DNA from 2 places in the Peteryoungia glycinendophytica genome. Region 1 is predicted to be linked to the other one. Evidence: predicted binding sites of a transcription regulator. Region 1 holds the regulator's gene; the other holds the start of a gene.

What was found. Region 1 encodes HrcA, which represses chaperone genes, less so after heat shock. Its sites were predicted from a motif close to GTTAGCACTCNCNNNNNGNGAGTGCTAAC; they were not measured.
Positions count from the first base shown of each region.
Region 2: groES (co-chaperone GroES) is a predicted target of HrcA. The motif match lies at 6,341-6,369, and genes of this name have one in related genera.

Region 1 covers NZ_VFYP01000001.1:333,485-340,758, reverse strand. Annotated here, with positions in the region: gene FJQ55_RS01705 (LptA/OstA family protein) at 1-486, shown strand, start outside; gene lptB (LPS export ABC transporter ATP-binding protein) at 508-1,308, shown strand; gene rpoN (RNA polymerase factor sigma-54) at 1,446-3,014, shown strand; gene hpf (ribosome hibernation-promoting factor, HPF/YfiA family) at 3,237-3,812, shown strand; gene ptsN (PTS IIA-like nitrogen regulatory protein PtsN) at 3,879-4,343, shown strand; gene grpE (nucleotide exchange factor GrpE) at 4,419-5,048, opposite strand; gene hrcA (heat-inducible transcriptional repressor HrcA) at 5,151-6,239, opposite strand; gene rph (ribonuclease PH) at 6,412-7,128, shown strand; gene FJQ55_RS01665 (VOC family protein) at 7,139-7,274, shown strand, end outside.
Region 2 covers NZ_VFYP01000001.1:837,002-844,275, forward strand. Annotated here, with positions in the region: gene FJQ55_RS04015 (VOC family protein) at 1-78, shown strand, start outside; gene FJQ55_RS04025 (ATP phosphoribosyltransferase regulatory subunit) at 258-1,439, shown strand; gene hisG (ATP phosphoribosyltransferase) at 1,436-2,131, shown strand; gene FJQ55_RS04035 (DoxX family protein) at 2,330-2,779, opposite strand; gene FJQ55_RS04040 (hypothetical protein) at 3,022-3,462, opposite strand; gene groL (chaperonin GroEL) at 4,276-5,916, opposite strand; gene groES (co-chaperone GroES) at 5,985-6,281, opposite strand; gene chrA (chromate efflux transporter) at 6,432-7,274, shown strand, end outside.

The sequences.
Region 1 (7,274 bases):
GCCGGATCTGCGGCAATGGCTCAGACGAAGAGCAGCCAGATGGCCGGGATGAAGCTGTCCAACGATCAGCCGATCCAGATCGAAAGCGACGCGCTGGAGATTCGCGAGCAGGAAAAGAAGGCTTTCTTCACCGGCAACGTCAAGGTGGTCCAGGGCACCACCACGCTTCAGGCCGGCGCCATGACGGTTTTCTACCGTGGCGAGGGAAGCACGGTCACGCAAGGCAATGCCGATATCGAGAAGATCGACGTCTCGGACAAGGTGTTCCTGCAGTCGGAGACGCAGCAGGCAACCGCCGACAAGGGCTTTTTCGACATGTCGCAGCAGGTCTTCGTGCTCGAAGGCGACAAGGTGGTGCTGTCGGAAGGGCAGAATGTTTTCGTCGGCTGCAAGCTGACGGTGCACATGGAAACCGGCCAGGCCAAACTCGACAGTTGCGGGCGTCGCGTGCAGATCCAGCTCGACCCCAAATCGCAGAAAAAGTGACCGATCGGTTTGAACGTGCAAATTCCTTTTTTTTCCAGGACTAAGCAGGCCAACCCGGCGACTGCACCGGCAGGTTTGCCGGGCGACAAGGCGCGCTATGAAGGCACGCTGATCGCACACGGCCTGACCAAGACCTATAATTCCCGCCGCGTGGTCAACGGGGCATCGCTGGTCGTGCGCCGAGGCGAGGCGGTCGGACTGCTCGGCCCGAACGGTGCGGGCAAGACCACCTGTTTCTACATGATCACCGGCCTCGTGCCTGTTGATGCCGGGACAATCTCGATCAATGGCAATGACGTGACGTCGATGCCGATGTATCGACGCTCGCGGTTGGGCGTGGGCTACCTACCGCAGGAAGCGTCGATCTTTCGTGGCCTGAGCGTCGAAGACAATATCCGCGCGGTGCTCGAAGTGCATATCTCGGACAAGAAGCAGCGCGAGGCCAAGCTCGACGAGCTGCTCAACGAATTCCATATCGAGAAGCTGCGTAAGTCGCCTTCCGTGGCGCTCTCCGGTGGTGAGCGGCGGCGCCTGGAAATTGCCCGTGCGCTGGCGACCGATCCGACCTTCATGCTGCTCGACGAGCCGTTCGCTGGCGTTGACCCGATTTCGGTCTCGGATATCCAGAATCTGGTGCGCCACTTGACGGCGCGCGGGATCGGAGTCCTGATTACGGACCACAACGTGCGCGAGACGCTGGGGCTCATCGACCGGGCCTATATCATCCATGCCGGCGAAGTGCTGACCCATGGCCGGGCCAATGACATCGTCAACAATGCCGATGTTCGCCGCCTTTACCTGGGCGACAAGTTCAGCCTTTGAGCTGGACAATAAAAGTCTGCCCGCGCTCTCCTGCGGCTTGACCAAACCAAAATAAAAAGCAATTTTTGGGCCAAGTGGATTTCACCCTGCATTATTCGCAGTTTGCGGGGTGAATGCAGGGGAGTCGAGCGTCCGCCATGGCCTTGTCCGCGAATCTGTTCCTGAAACAGAGCCAATCGCTGGTGATGACACCGCAGTTGATGCAGTCCATTCAACTGCTGCAGATGACCCATATCGAATTAATGCAGTTCATCTCGCAGGAAGTGGAACGCAATCCGCTGCTCGAATTGAATGCAGATGACGGAGATTTGGGCTCGGACTCTGCCGATGCCGCCGACGCCCATGGCAGCGCCACCGTCAACAACGGCCAATCCACCGACGATACTGTTGCCAGCCCTTCGCTCGACAGCGACTGGTATGAGGGCAGCGGCAGCGAAAACCTCAATGACCGGCTGGACACGAATTTCGACACCGCCTTTGCCGACGAAGGCTCCAGCATGCGTCCCGATGCGCCGGAGCTTCTCGGGCAGTGGAAGTCGATGCCGGGGAATTCCGGGGAGACTGGGGAAGGCTTCGATCTCGACGATTTCGTTGCCGGGCAGATCAGCCTGCGTGACCATCTGAACCAGCAGATTCCTTTTGCTCTTCCGACACCTGCCGACCAACTGGTTGCGGCCGTCATGGTCGATCACCTTGACGAATGCGGCTATCTGCGGCTCGATCTCGATGAACTGGCGGCGCGACTGGGGCGTGCACGAGAGCAAATCGAAACGGTGTTGCAGACGCTTCAGACGCTGGAGCCTGCGGGCGTCTTTGCACGCTCGCTCAGCGAATGCCTGGGGATCCAGCTGCGCCAGCGCGACCGTTATGATCCGGCCATGGCTATGCTGGTCGACAATCTGGAACTGCTCGCCAAGCGGGATTTTGCCACGCTGAAGCGGCTGTGCGGCGTGGACGAAGAGGATCTTCTCGACATGCTGTCGGAGATCCGCAAGCTCAACCCGAAGCCAGGCGGCTCATTCGAGCACAGCGTCTCGGAATCGGTGACGCCCGACGTCGTCGTGCGCTCCGATAACAATGGCGGCTGGCAGGTCGAGCTCAATCCGGATGCGCTTCCCCGGGTGCTGGTCAATCACAGCTACATGGTGGCGGTGGGTCGCCAGGGTGTGGCCAAGGACAGCCCCGATCATGCCTTCATGTCGGAATGCCTGCAGAACGCGAACTGGCTCACCCGCAGCCTCGATCAAAGGGCGCGGACGATCAGCAAGGTGGCGGCCGAGATCGTGCGGCAGCAATCGGCCTTCCTGGATCACGGGGTCGATCACCTGCGGCCGCTGAACCTGAAAACGGTCGCAGACGCGATCAAGATGCATGAATCCACGGTCAGCCGCGTCACCACCAACAAATATATGCTGACGCCTCGCGGGCTCTTCGAGCTCAAGTATTTCTTCACGGTGTCGATCGCATCCGCAGAAGGTGGCGACAGCCATTCGGCCGAGGCCGTGCGTCACAGGATACGGGCCTTGATCGAGAAAGAAAGCCCTGAGGCGGTGCTATCGGACGACGACATCGTCGACACGCTGAAATCGAGCGGTGTGGAGCTTGCGCGCCGGACCGTGGCAAAATACCGCGAGTCCATGAACATCCCGTCCTCAGTTCAGCGTCGCCGCGAGAAGCGGGCCATGGCGAAGATTTCCTCCCACTGAGACCCCTGAAAATCCGGGAAATTAACCGGTCATTGACTTTTGCCGAGATGGCGGCTAGAAGCGCGCCGCAATCGACAGCGCACACTGTTGGCCCCGGAGACAATTGGCCGGATCATGCCCGACAAACGAAGGTACAGACTGCCCGCACCACTCTAAAAGCTTGGACGCGGGCGTCGCTTGGCGTAAAATGGGCACGTAACCAATCATAAGAAGGGAAACTCCATGAGTGTGCGTGTATCCGGCAAGCAGATGGAAATCGGTGAAACTTTCCGCCAGCGGATCGAAGACCGAATCCAGGATGCGGTTACCAAATACTTCGACGGAGGGTATTCCGGGCAAGTGGTCGTGGCAAAATCGCAGTCGCGATTTTCGGCCGATTGCCTGGTGCATCTCGATACCGGCGCGAACCTGCATGCCGCAGGCGAGGCCAATGATCCGCAAGTGGCCTTCGACACCGCCTTTGAGCGCGTCGAGAAGCGCCTGCGCCGCTACAAGCGCAAGCTGAAGGATCATCACGCCGGCGAAGCATCGAACCCGCCGATCGAGGTGGCCTACACGGTCATGGATTCCGTCGACGACGATCACGAGGAACTGCCGGAAGACTATGCGCCGACGATCGTGGCCGAAAGCACGAAGAAACTTCGGACCATGACGGTTGCTTCGGCAGTCATGGCCCTCGACATGACGGACGAACCTGTGCTGCTGTTCAGAAGCCCGGGAAAAGAACAATTGAATATCGTTTATCGTCGGAATGACGGTAATATCGGGTGGATCGATTCCGCCAACATCAAAGGCTGACGAGACTGGCGCGGGCGGACGTAAACGTTCGCCCGCCACCGGCTCAGACGCATGAAGGAAATTGATATGGCCTTGGCAGATTTGCTGCATCAGGATGCTGTCGTACCGACACTCAGGGTGAATTCGAAGAAGCAACTGCTTCAGGAACTCGCGGCTAAGGCTTCCAAGCTGACCAACATCCCTGAGCGCGAGATCTTCGACGTTATCCTGCAGCGCGAGCGGCTGGGTTCCACCGGCGTCGGCAATGGCATTGCCATCCCGCATGGCAAGCTCAACAAGGTCACCCAGATCACCGGCGTTTTCGCACGTCTGGAAACACCGGTCGATTTCGAGGCGCTGGACGACCAGCCGGTCGATCTCGTCTTTTTGCTGCTCGCCCCGGAAGGTGCGGGCGCCGATCACCTGAAGGCGCTGTCGCGCATTGCGCGCGTGCTGCGTGACCAGGACCTGGTCGCTAAGCTGCGCGCAACCGAATCCGCCTCGGCGATCTATACCTTCCTCAACGAAGAACAGGCTTCCAACGCGGCATAGACTGCGAGCGGCCGACAGCAGACATAAAAAAAGCGCCCTTCGAGGCGCTTTTTTCGTATGCGGTAAAGGCCTTGCTCAGGCCTTGGCAGCATCCTCGGCGGCAGCTTCGGCCTTCGGGCCACCCTTCGCAACGCCGACCATGGCCGGGCGGAGGACGCGTTCGCCGATCGCGTAACCGGCCTGCACGACCTGAACGACGGTGTTGTTGGCGACATCGGGATTGGGGACCTCGAACATGGCCTGGTGGAAGTTCGGGTCGAACTTCTGGCCGACCGGCTCGATCTTGCGAATGCCGTGACGTTCCATGGTCGCCAGCATGCCGCGCTCGGTCATCTCGACACCTTCGATGAGCGCTGTGACCGCAGCATCCGCGCCGGCGCGGGCGTCTTCCGGCAGGCTTTCGATGGCACGGCGCAAGTTGTCGGAGACCGACAGCATGTCACGGGCAAAACCCGTCATCGCGTAAGACTTGGCGTCCTTGATTTCCCGTTCGGTGCGACGGCGCAGGTTGTCCATGTCGGCTGCCAAACGCAGGAAGCGGTCGCGCAGGTCGGCATTTTCCGCCTTCAGAGCATCGAGGGCTTCGGCCGCGCCGCCTTCGGCGTCGGTCGTCGCTTCGGCGTTTGCCTGATCTTCCTGAGCTTCGGTAGCGTAAGCCTCTGCGGCGTCCGCGTCAGGTCCGTTCTTGTTGGTTTCTTCGGTCATGACGTTCTCCGAATGATTCTGCATTTTCGAACACGAGGTTCGATTTCGTGCCCGATATCAGGGTTTGGGGTGAAAAAATCAAGGGTCGCCGGCCAATTCGGCCTAACGCCCGGTCCGCGACAGGCGCGCCATGAGCTGGGCGGTGTAATCGACCATCGGCACGATGCGGGAATAATTCAGCCGCGTGGGGCCGATCACACCGACGGCGCCGACGATGCGGTCTTCGCCATCGCGATAGGGTGCTACGATGAGAGACGAGCCCGACAGCGAGAAGAGCTTGTTTTCGGAGCCGATGAAGATGCGCACACCCGGGCCACTTTCGGCAAGATCGAGGATCTCGATCAGGCTTTCCTTGCGCTCGAGGTCGTCGAAGAGCAGGCGCAGGCGATCGATGTCCTCAAGGTCGACCAGACCTTCGAGCAAGTTTGCACGACCTCGGACGATGAGGCGGGTGGGGTTCTTATCGGCCCCCTCCCCCGACCAGACCGCCAGGCCCCGCTTGACGAGGTCCTGGGACAAGGTATCGAGTTCCGAGGCGACCTGCGTCTTCATGCTGTCGATCTGGCTGCGCAATTCGCGCAGTGTCTGACCCGCCAAGTTTGCATTGAGGAAGTTGGCGGCCTCCGTCAACTGCGAGGCGGTGACGCCCGAGGGCAGGTCGATGATGCGGTTTTCGACCTGGTTGTGTTCGCCGACGAGCACGGCGAGCGCCTTGGTCGGCTCGAGCCGAATGAATTCGACATGCTTGAGGACCGGATCGTTTTTCGCCGAGATGACCAGACCGGCGCCGCGCGACAGGCCCGACAGCATGCGGCTCGCCTCGGTCAGCATGGTCTCGACCGGTTGATCCGGACTTGTCGGACGGATCTGGCGCTCGATGCTGTCTCGCTCGGTCTCCGAGAGGTCCCCCACCTGCATGAAGGCATCGACGAAAAAGCGCAGGCCAGCTTGCGTGGGCAGACGTCCCGCGCTGACGTGCGGCGCATAGATCAGGCCCAGATGCTCGAGATCGCTCATCACGTTGCGCACGGAAGCGGGCGACAGCGACATCGGCAGAAGGCGGGACAGATTGCGCGAGCCGAGCGGATCACCGGAGTCGAGATAGGTCTCGACGATCCGCCGAAAGACCTCTCTGGATCGGTCGTCCAGCGATGCGGCAACATCTGCGATGGTCGTCTTGGGTGCGGCCATTGTCAGCGCAGTGATGATCTCATTGTTTCCATGGGAAGAATATAGTCATTCGCATGCCGATGACAAAGGGCAAATTCGCCGGAAGTCCCGAGTTGCCGGGCGTTCATTCGGTTTTTTCTTTGCAAAGGACAGCCGCCCTCCTTAGAAGGCAGTGACAACCCAGGAGATACCGATGCGGCCATCCGGCAGAAAAACAGATCAAATGCGCAAAGTCTCGTTCGAGCGCAATTTCTCCAAGCATGCCGAGGGATCCTGCCTGGTGAAGTTCGGCGATACGCATGTGCTGTGCACGGCGAGCCTGGAAGACAAGACGCCACCGTGGCTGCGCAATTCCGGCAAGGGCTGGGTGACGGCGGAATATGGCATGCTGCCGCGGGCCACGGGCGAACGCATGCGCCGCGAAGCCTCTTCCGGCAAGCAGAGCGGCCGCACCCAGGAAATCCAGCGGCTGATCGGCCGGTCGCTGCGCGCGGTCGTCGATCTGGAGGCACTCGGCGAACGGCAGATCTCGATCGACTGCGACGTCATCCAGGCGGATGGCGGCACGCGCACGGCCTCGATCACCGGTGCCTGGATTGCGCTGCATGACTGCCTGAAATGGATGGAAGCGCGCAACATGGTGAAGGTGGAGAAGGTCCTGAAGGACCATATCGCGGCCATTTCCTGTGGCATCTTCGCCAACCAGCCGGTGATCGACCTCGATTACCTGGAGGACTCGGCGGCCGAGACCGATGCCAATTTCGTCATGACCGGTTCCGGTGGCATCGTCGAGATCCAGGGGACTGCCGAAGGCAAGCCGTTCAGCCAGGACGAGTTCCTGACGCTGCTGGGTCTGGCCCGCAACGGCATCGACGAACTGGTGACGCTGCAGAAGCAGGCGATCGGCTGAGGGCTGCCGGATGATCGAAGGTGTTCTCGAGACCGCACTCTACGTCGATGACCTGGACAAGGCCGAGACCTTTTATGGCGAGGTGCTGGGGCTTCAGACGATCCGGAGAAACGGCAATCGACACATCTTCTATCGTTGCGGATCGG
Region 2 (7,274 bases), 500 kb from region 1:
CCGTTGTTGGGGTTTGAAAGACTTTATGTCTATGACCCCTTCGGCAATCGGATCGAGTTGATGCAGGCAGTTGGTTGAATGATCATGATTGATATAGTGCCGAGCGTTTACCCCCCTCTGTCACTTCGTGACATCTTCCCTACAGGGGGGGAGAGTAGTGGCGGCGCGAGACGTCGGCCCCAATCCGCTCTCCCCCCTTGTGGGGGAGATGCCCGGCAGGGCAGAGGGGGGTATCAACACATTCCAGGTTCAATCTCATGCCCCTGACCGACATGCCGGATTTCGCCGGTACCATCCTGCAGGAATTCGCGTCGCGCGGCACCACCCGCGTCGATACCCCCGTGATTCAGCCGGCCGCCCCCTTCCTCGACATGGCGGGTGAAGACCTGCGCCGCCGCATCTTCCTGACCGAGAACGAGCGCGGCGAAAGCCTCTGCCTGCGTCCGGAATTCACCATTCCCGTCTGTCTCCGCCACATCGAAACCGCGACCGGCACGCCGAAGCGTTATGCCTATCTCGGCGAAGTTTTCCGTCAGCGGCGCGAAGGCCCGCAGGAATTCTATCAGGCCGGCATCGAGGATCTCGGCGATATCGCAACCGCCGCAGCGGATGCCCGAGCGATTGCGGACAGCGTGGCGATTCTCACCCGCCTGCTGCCGACCAAGCCGCTGACGGTCACCCTTGGCGATCAGTCGGTATTTGAGGCCGTGGTCAAGGCGCTCGGCCTGCCCGCCGGCTGGCAGAAGCGCCTGATCCAGGCCTTCGGCAACCCTGTCCAGATCGACCAGCTCCTGCGCACGCTCGCCACCCCGACGCCGGTGCCGGGTCTGGCCCCGGAGGTTTCGGACCTTCTGGCAAAGGGTGACCAGGACGCCCTGATCGCCCATATCGATGCGACCATGCAGGAAACCGGCTATCTCACCAATGCCAGCCGCACGCCCGCCGAGATCGCCCGCCGCCTGAAGGAAAAGCTGGAGCTTTCCGAGACCCGTCTCGATGGCGCGGCTCTTCTTTTGCTGCGCGAATTCCTCTCGCTCGAACTGCCGCTTGCCGACGCCTCGGCAGCCCTTGCCGGCTTTGCCGATGCCGCTGGCCTGGAGCTTGGTTCGGCGCTCGGCCGCTTCGACGAACGCGTCGCAGCGCTTGCCAATATCGGCACGGATCTCACCCGCATCACCTACCGCGCCGCCTTCGGCCGTCCGCTGGATTATTACACCGGCCTCGTCTTCGAGGTGGCCGTGGAAGGCAAGCCCGCCGTGCTCGCGGGCGGTGGCCGCTTCGACCGGCTGCTGACCCTGCTTGGCGCCGAAAGTCATATTCCCGCCGTCGGCTTCTCGCTCTGGCTGGATCGCATTGATTCCGAAAGGGCGGACGCGGCGATCCGAAAAGTGGATGCCGGTTTTCGGACGGAATCGCCGCGCAAGGAGGGAAGCAAATGACCATCACCATCGGTCTGCCTTCTAAGGGCCGCATGAAGGACGATGCCTCCGCCATCTTCGAGCGTGCCGGCATGAAGATCGTCGCCGTCGGCAACGACCGCTCCTATCGCGGCCGCGTCGAAGGTTTCGACGATGTCGAGATCGCCTATCTCTCCGCCTCCGAGATCTCCCGCGAGATCGGCAATGGCACCGTCGATTTCGGCGTCACCGGCGAAGACCTGATCCGCGAGGGGCTGGCGGAAGCAGACAGCCGCGTCGAGATTGCCGCGCGCCTCGGCTTCGGCCATGCCGATGTCGTCGTGGCAGTCCCTGAGATCTGGTACGACGTCGACACCATGGCCGATCTGGGCGATGTCGCAGCCGAATTCCGCACCCGCCATGGCCGGCGCCTCGCGATCGCCACGAAATACTGGCGCCTGACGCAACAGCACTTTTCGGGAAGCCACGGTATCCAGCTCTATCGCATCGTCGAAAGCCTGGGCGCCACCGAAGGCGCACCCGCTGCCGGCCAGGCCGACATTATTGTCGACATCACCTCGACCGGCTCGACCTTGAGAGCCAACCACCTGAAGGTCCTTTCAGACGGCGTGATCCTGCGCTCCGAGGCCTGCCTTGTGCGGGCGAGAAAGCCGGAGCATGAGGGCAATGCCATGATCGGCCGGATCGTCGAGGCCGTGCGCGGGGTTCTCTAAGCCGGAGACGAGATTTGCTTCTCACCCTGACCCTCTCCCCGCTTGCGGGGAGAGGGGATGGCAGGCGTTGGCGGGTCCGCCCTTCTCCCCGCCTGCGGGGAGAAGGTGCCCGAAGGGCGGATGAGGGGCAGCTATCACAGCACGAAAAAACCCGCCGGATCGCTCCAGCGGGTTCCTTTTAGCCTTTAAGGGCAGGGATCAGGCGGTGACGGCGGAAGCCGAACCGCGGCGGGCGTCGAGCGAGTAGGCGCCGGCACCGACGATGGCGAGAGCGATATAGCCGCCGGCGAGCGTGATGTTCTTCATCATCATGATCTGGTTCAGCGTGTTGATCCAGCCAAGTGCGCCTTCCGGCCAGCCTTCGATGGCAACCGTGCCGGAATGGAAGACGAGACCGGTGAACACGCAGAACAGCGCGAGCGCCCAGGCGGTCAGCTTGGTCTGGAATCCGACGAGGACGAAGAGGCCGGCGACGAGTTCGAAGAGACCGGCAACGTAGGCCAGTGCCGTGGCAGCCGGGAAGCCGGCGCCGGTGATCATACCGGCAGTGCCAGCCGGATCGGCAACCTTGCCGAAGCCGGAGAGGATGAACATGAAGGACAGGAGAATGCGGATAAGGACGAGAAGGCCATTATTGGTGGTGGACATCTTAGGCTCCATGGGTTTGTCGCTGAAACCACACCCCGTGTGGGCTTCAGAATGTGCATCCTAGATGCCTCCATTTTTGCTTGAGCGATAGATTAACGACGTTTAACTGTTCGTTCACAAAAACAGAACAATCCTCATTCCAATTGGCCCTAGTTGTAAACACTGATGCGCACAATCCTGCTGTCGACCCTTAGCCGGTCGCCGGCACGAAGCGTCGTTGGTCAACTCGCTCGTGGTGACAATCACACAGGGGTTACGGTTGCGGTCGTGGGCAACTGGAAGCGCGGAAAAATGAACAGTCCCACCATCGTCCCCCGCGTGCCGTCGAAGCCGGTGGATTCGCCGATGCAAAAGACCGGCTGCCTTTGATGGGCTGCAGAGAGGATGGTTGTCGAATAGCAGAAGCGCGAAGGCTCCGTGGCCGCCTGTTCGAATAGCCGCAGAATGTGCCCCCGATCGGCGGAATCGTAGCAGCGCATCATGGTCAACAGACCGCACTCGTGGCTATCGAGCCCATGAAGTTGCCGCGCTCGACTGCCGAGCGTCAGAATGCCGTTTGTCAGATCGCCCGTCCAATCCTCGGATATTCCGAATCGGCAGGCGTTCTGACCGAGGAAACGGTCGGATTCCGGATCGCCCACCGCAAAACTGGTCGCGAGATCTGCATTTGCAATTTTGAACAAGGTTGTCCCCAAGCCGAGGCCGAAACGGCCCTCACCATGCTGGAGGTCTTGCCCCGCCGGGCAAAACATCCGAAGTCCCCCACCGGCCCAGGCCGGCATTTCGTTGAATGGAAGCGTGCCGGTGAGAGCCTGCACGCCTTCGTCTCACCTCCGCAGGGGCCCCCACCTGCGGTCCTGGAGCAACCCAGAATCACGTCCGAAACCTTTATATATGAATAATCTAACTCACATCTAAAGGTTTTCACCGGATAGTGCCGCGTCCTAGCGGCAACTCCGGCAAAATTTGGCCAAATCCCGGAACCTGCCCCTTCTGGCGACCAAGCTGGTCCCCAAGTATAGGTTGCAAGTCCGACGGGTTTCGCCGCCAAAAATTAATCCGCTAGATACCATGAAAGTATTTAGATGAAAACGCCTCACCTTCGAGGATACGACAAACTATCGACGATTTGTCCCCAAGCATTGCAACTAAATATTAGGGCAGTCTAATCTTTCTGGTGCGCTCGACGGCCAGATAGCTTTCGCGCCAGAAGTGTCAGTTCAATTAAGGAGCGCTTGGTTAACAAGTATTCATATTCGAATTCGATGTGTCAACACGCACGACGAATGGTTGTGTGTTGATTTGCGGATGGGGCTTTCACGACACGTTCCCAGACGCAAAAAGGGCGGCCCGAGAGCCGCCCTTCGAAACCAGACCGTATGGTAGACCCGGAGGTCTTACATCATGTCCATGCCGCCAGTTCAGCGCGCTTGACGCGCTGAACCACTTTAGGTGATGGGCGGCTTCTATGGACCTGATGGTAAGACCCGAAGGTCTTACATCATGTCCATGCCGCCCATGCCGCCCATGCCGCCCGGCATGCCGCCAGCAGCTTCCTTCTTCGGAAGTTCGGCGATCATGGCTTCGGTGGTGATGAGCAGCGAGGCAACCGAAGCTGCGTTCTGCAGGGCGGTGCGAACGACCTTGACCGGGTCGACGATACCCATGGCGATCATGTCGCCGAATTCGCCGGTCTGGGCGTTGTAGCCGTAGTTTTCTTCGTTCTTGTCGAGGATCTTGCCGACGATGATCGAAGCTTCGTCACCGGCGTTGGTGGCGATCTGGCGAACCAGCGACTGGAGAGCGCGGCGAACGATGTTGATGCCGGCTTCCTGGTCGTCGTTTGCACCCTTTGCGGTGATCTTCGTGGAAGAGCGCAGGAGAGCGGTACCACCGCCGGGCACGATGCCTTCCTGAACGGCGGCGCGCGTTGCGTTCAGCGCGTCGTCGATGCGGTCCTTGCGTTCCTTGACTTCGATTTCGGTCGAGCCGCCAACGCGGATGACGGCAACGCCGCCAGCGAGCTTGGCAAGGCGCTCCTGCAGCTTTTCGCGGTCGTAGTCCGAAGTGGTTTCTTCGATCTGCGCCTTGATCTGGGCGACGCGGCCTTCGATGTCGCTCTTGGAGCCAGCACCATCAACGATGGTGGTGTTTTCCTTGGTGATCGAGATCTTCTTAGCGCGGCCGAGCATGTCGAGCGTAACCGACTCGAGCTTGATGCCAAGGTCTTCCGAGATGACAGTGCCGCCCGACAGGATGGCGATGTCTTCCAGCATGGCCTTGCGGCGGTCGCCGAAGCCCGGAGCCTTGACGGCAGCGATCTTCAGACCGCCGCGCAGCTTGTTGACGACGAGGGTCGCGAGGGCTTCGCCTTCCACGTCTTCAGCGATGATGACGAGCGGCTTGCCGGTCTGAACGACAGCTTCGAGAACCGGCAGCATGGCCTGGAGGTTCGAGAGCTTCTTTTCGTGCAGAAGGATGTAAGCGTCGTCGAGATCGGCGACCATCTTTTCCGGGTTGGTCACGAAGTAGGGCGACAGGTAGCCGCGGTCGAACTGCATGCCTTCGACGACTTCGAGTTCGGTTTCAGCGGTCTTGGCTTCTTCGACGGTGATGACGCCTTCGTTGCCGACCTTCTGCATGGCTTCGGCAATGTCCTTGCCGACCTGCGTGTCGCCGTTGGCCGAGATCGTGCCGACCTGGGCAACTTCTTCCGAAGTCGAGATCTTCTTGGCCTTGGCCTGGAGGTCCTTGACGACTTCAGCAACGGCCAGATCGATGCCGCGCTTCAGGTCCATCGGGTTCATGCCGGCAGCGACGGCCTTGTTGCCTTCGCGAACGATGGCCTGGGCAAGAACGGTTGCGGTCGTGGTGCCGTCACCGGCGATGTCGTTGGTCTTCGAAGCAACTTCGCGGACCATCTGGGCGCCCATGTTCTCGAACTTGTCTTCCAGTTCGATTTCCTTGGCGACCGAAACACCGTCCTTGGTGATGCGCGGAGCGCCGAAGGACTTGTCGATGATGACGTTGCGACCCTTCGGGCCGAGGGTAACCTTCACGGCGTCAGCGAGGATATCGACGCCATGCAGCATCTTTTCGCGCGCGGTGCGGCCAAACTTGATTTCTTTAGCAGCCATGTTCAAAACTCCCGGGCGTCTAGCCCATTGGTGAATTGTTAAAGAGGAAGAGGGGTATCAAGCTGAAATCAGCCGATGATGCCCATGATGTCGGCTTCCTTCATGATCAGCAGGTCGACGCCATCGAGCTTGACCTCGGTACCGGACCACTTGCCGAACAGAACGCGGTCGCCGACCTTCACGTCGAGGGCAACCTGCTTGCCGCTTTCGTCGCGGGCGCCCGGGCCAACAGCGATGACTTCGCCTTCAGCCGGCTTTTCCTTGGCGGTGTCAGGAATGATGATGCCGCCCTTGGTCTTTTCTTCAGACTCGACGCGCTTGACGACAACGCGATCGTGCAGCGGACGGAAATTGGTGCTTGCCATTGTCTAATCCCTCGATCAAATGACACTCGCGACCCCGGAAGGGCATCGCATCGGAATTTGTTAGCACTCGCCCTCGGGGAGTGCCAGCGAGGCTGAGATAAGAACAGGCTCGCGACGAGTCAAGCGCGCTCGTGAAAAAAGGGATGGTGCATGCCGGCGAAATCAACCGACATCCACGGCAGCAAAGTCTTCAGCGTTCCCCTGTCTTCGCCCTCTCTCGCCGAACTTGTTTCAGTCTTTGCCCGTATCGGCTGCCTCTCCTTCGGTGGACCGGCCGCGCAGATCGCGCTGATGCATCGCATCTGCGTCGAGGAAAAACGCTGGATCGACGAGGATCGATATCTCCACGCCTTGAACTACTGCATGCTGTTGCCGGGTCCCGAGGCCCAGCAGCTTGCGACCTATATCGGCTGGCTCCTGCATGGCGTGCGCGGCGGCATCATTGCCGGACTGCTCTTCGTGCTGCCAGGCTTGGCCGTCATCCTTGGCCTGTCGGCCACCTATGCCGTGTACCAGGAAGCAACGCTGGTGGCGGGCCTGTTCTTCGGCCTCAAGGCGGCAGTGCTGGCTATCGTCGTCGAGGCGGTCATCCGCATCGGAAAAAGGGCCCTGAAGACTTCTTTTCACCGGAGCCTTGCTGCCGCAGCCTTTTTCGCGCTGTTCTTCCTGTCTCTGCCGTTCCCGCTCGTCGTGCTGACGGCGGCTCTTGCTGGCTTGATTCATGCGCGAGTTACCAAACCGGCGGCGACCGTGATCATGGTGGAGGGGACGGTGCGCCCGCCCTTGGCTCGCCAGATTGCGGTGTTCGCGTTTTGGATCCTCCTGTGGCTGGTGCCTCTCCCCATCCTCTGGCTGGTGCTCCCTCAGACCGCTTTGCCGGATATACAGGTCTTCTTCTCGAAGATGGCGCTCGTCACCTTCGGCGGCGCCTATGCCGTACTTGCCTATGTCGCCCAGGTCGCTGCCGATCATTATGCGTGGCTGAAGCCCGGC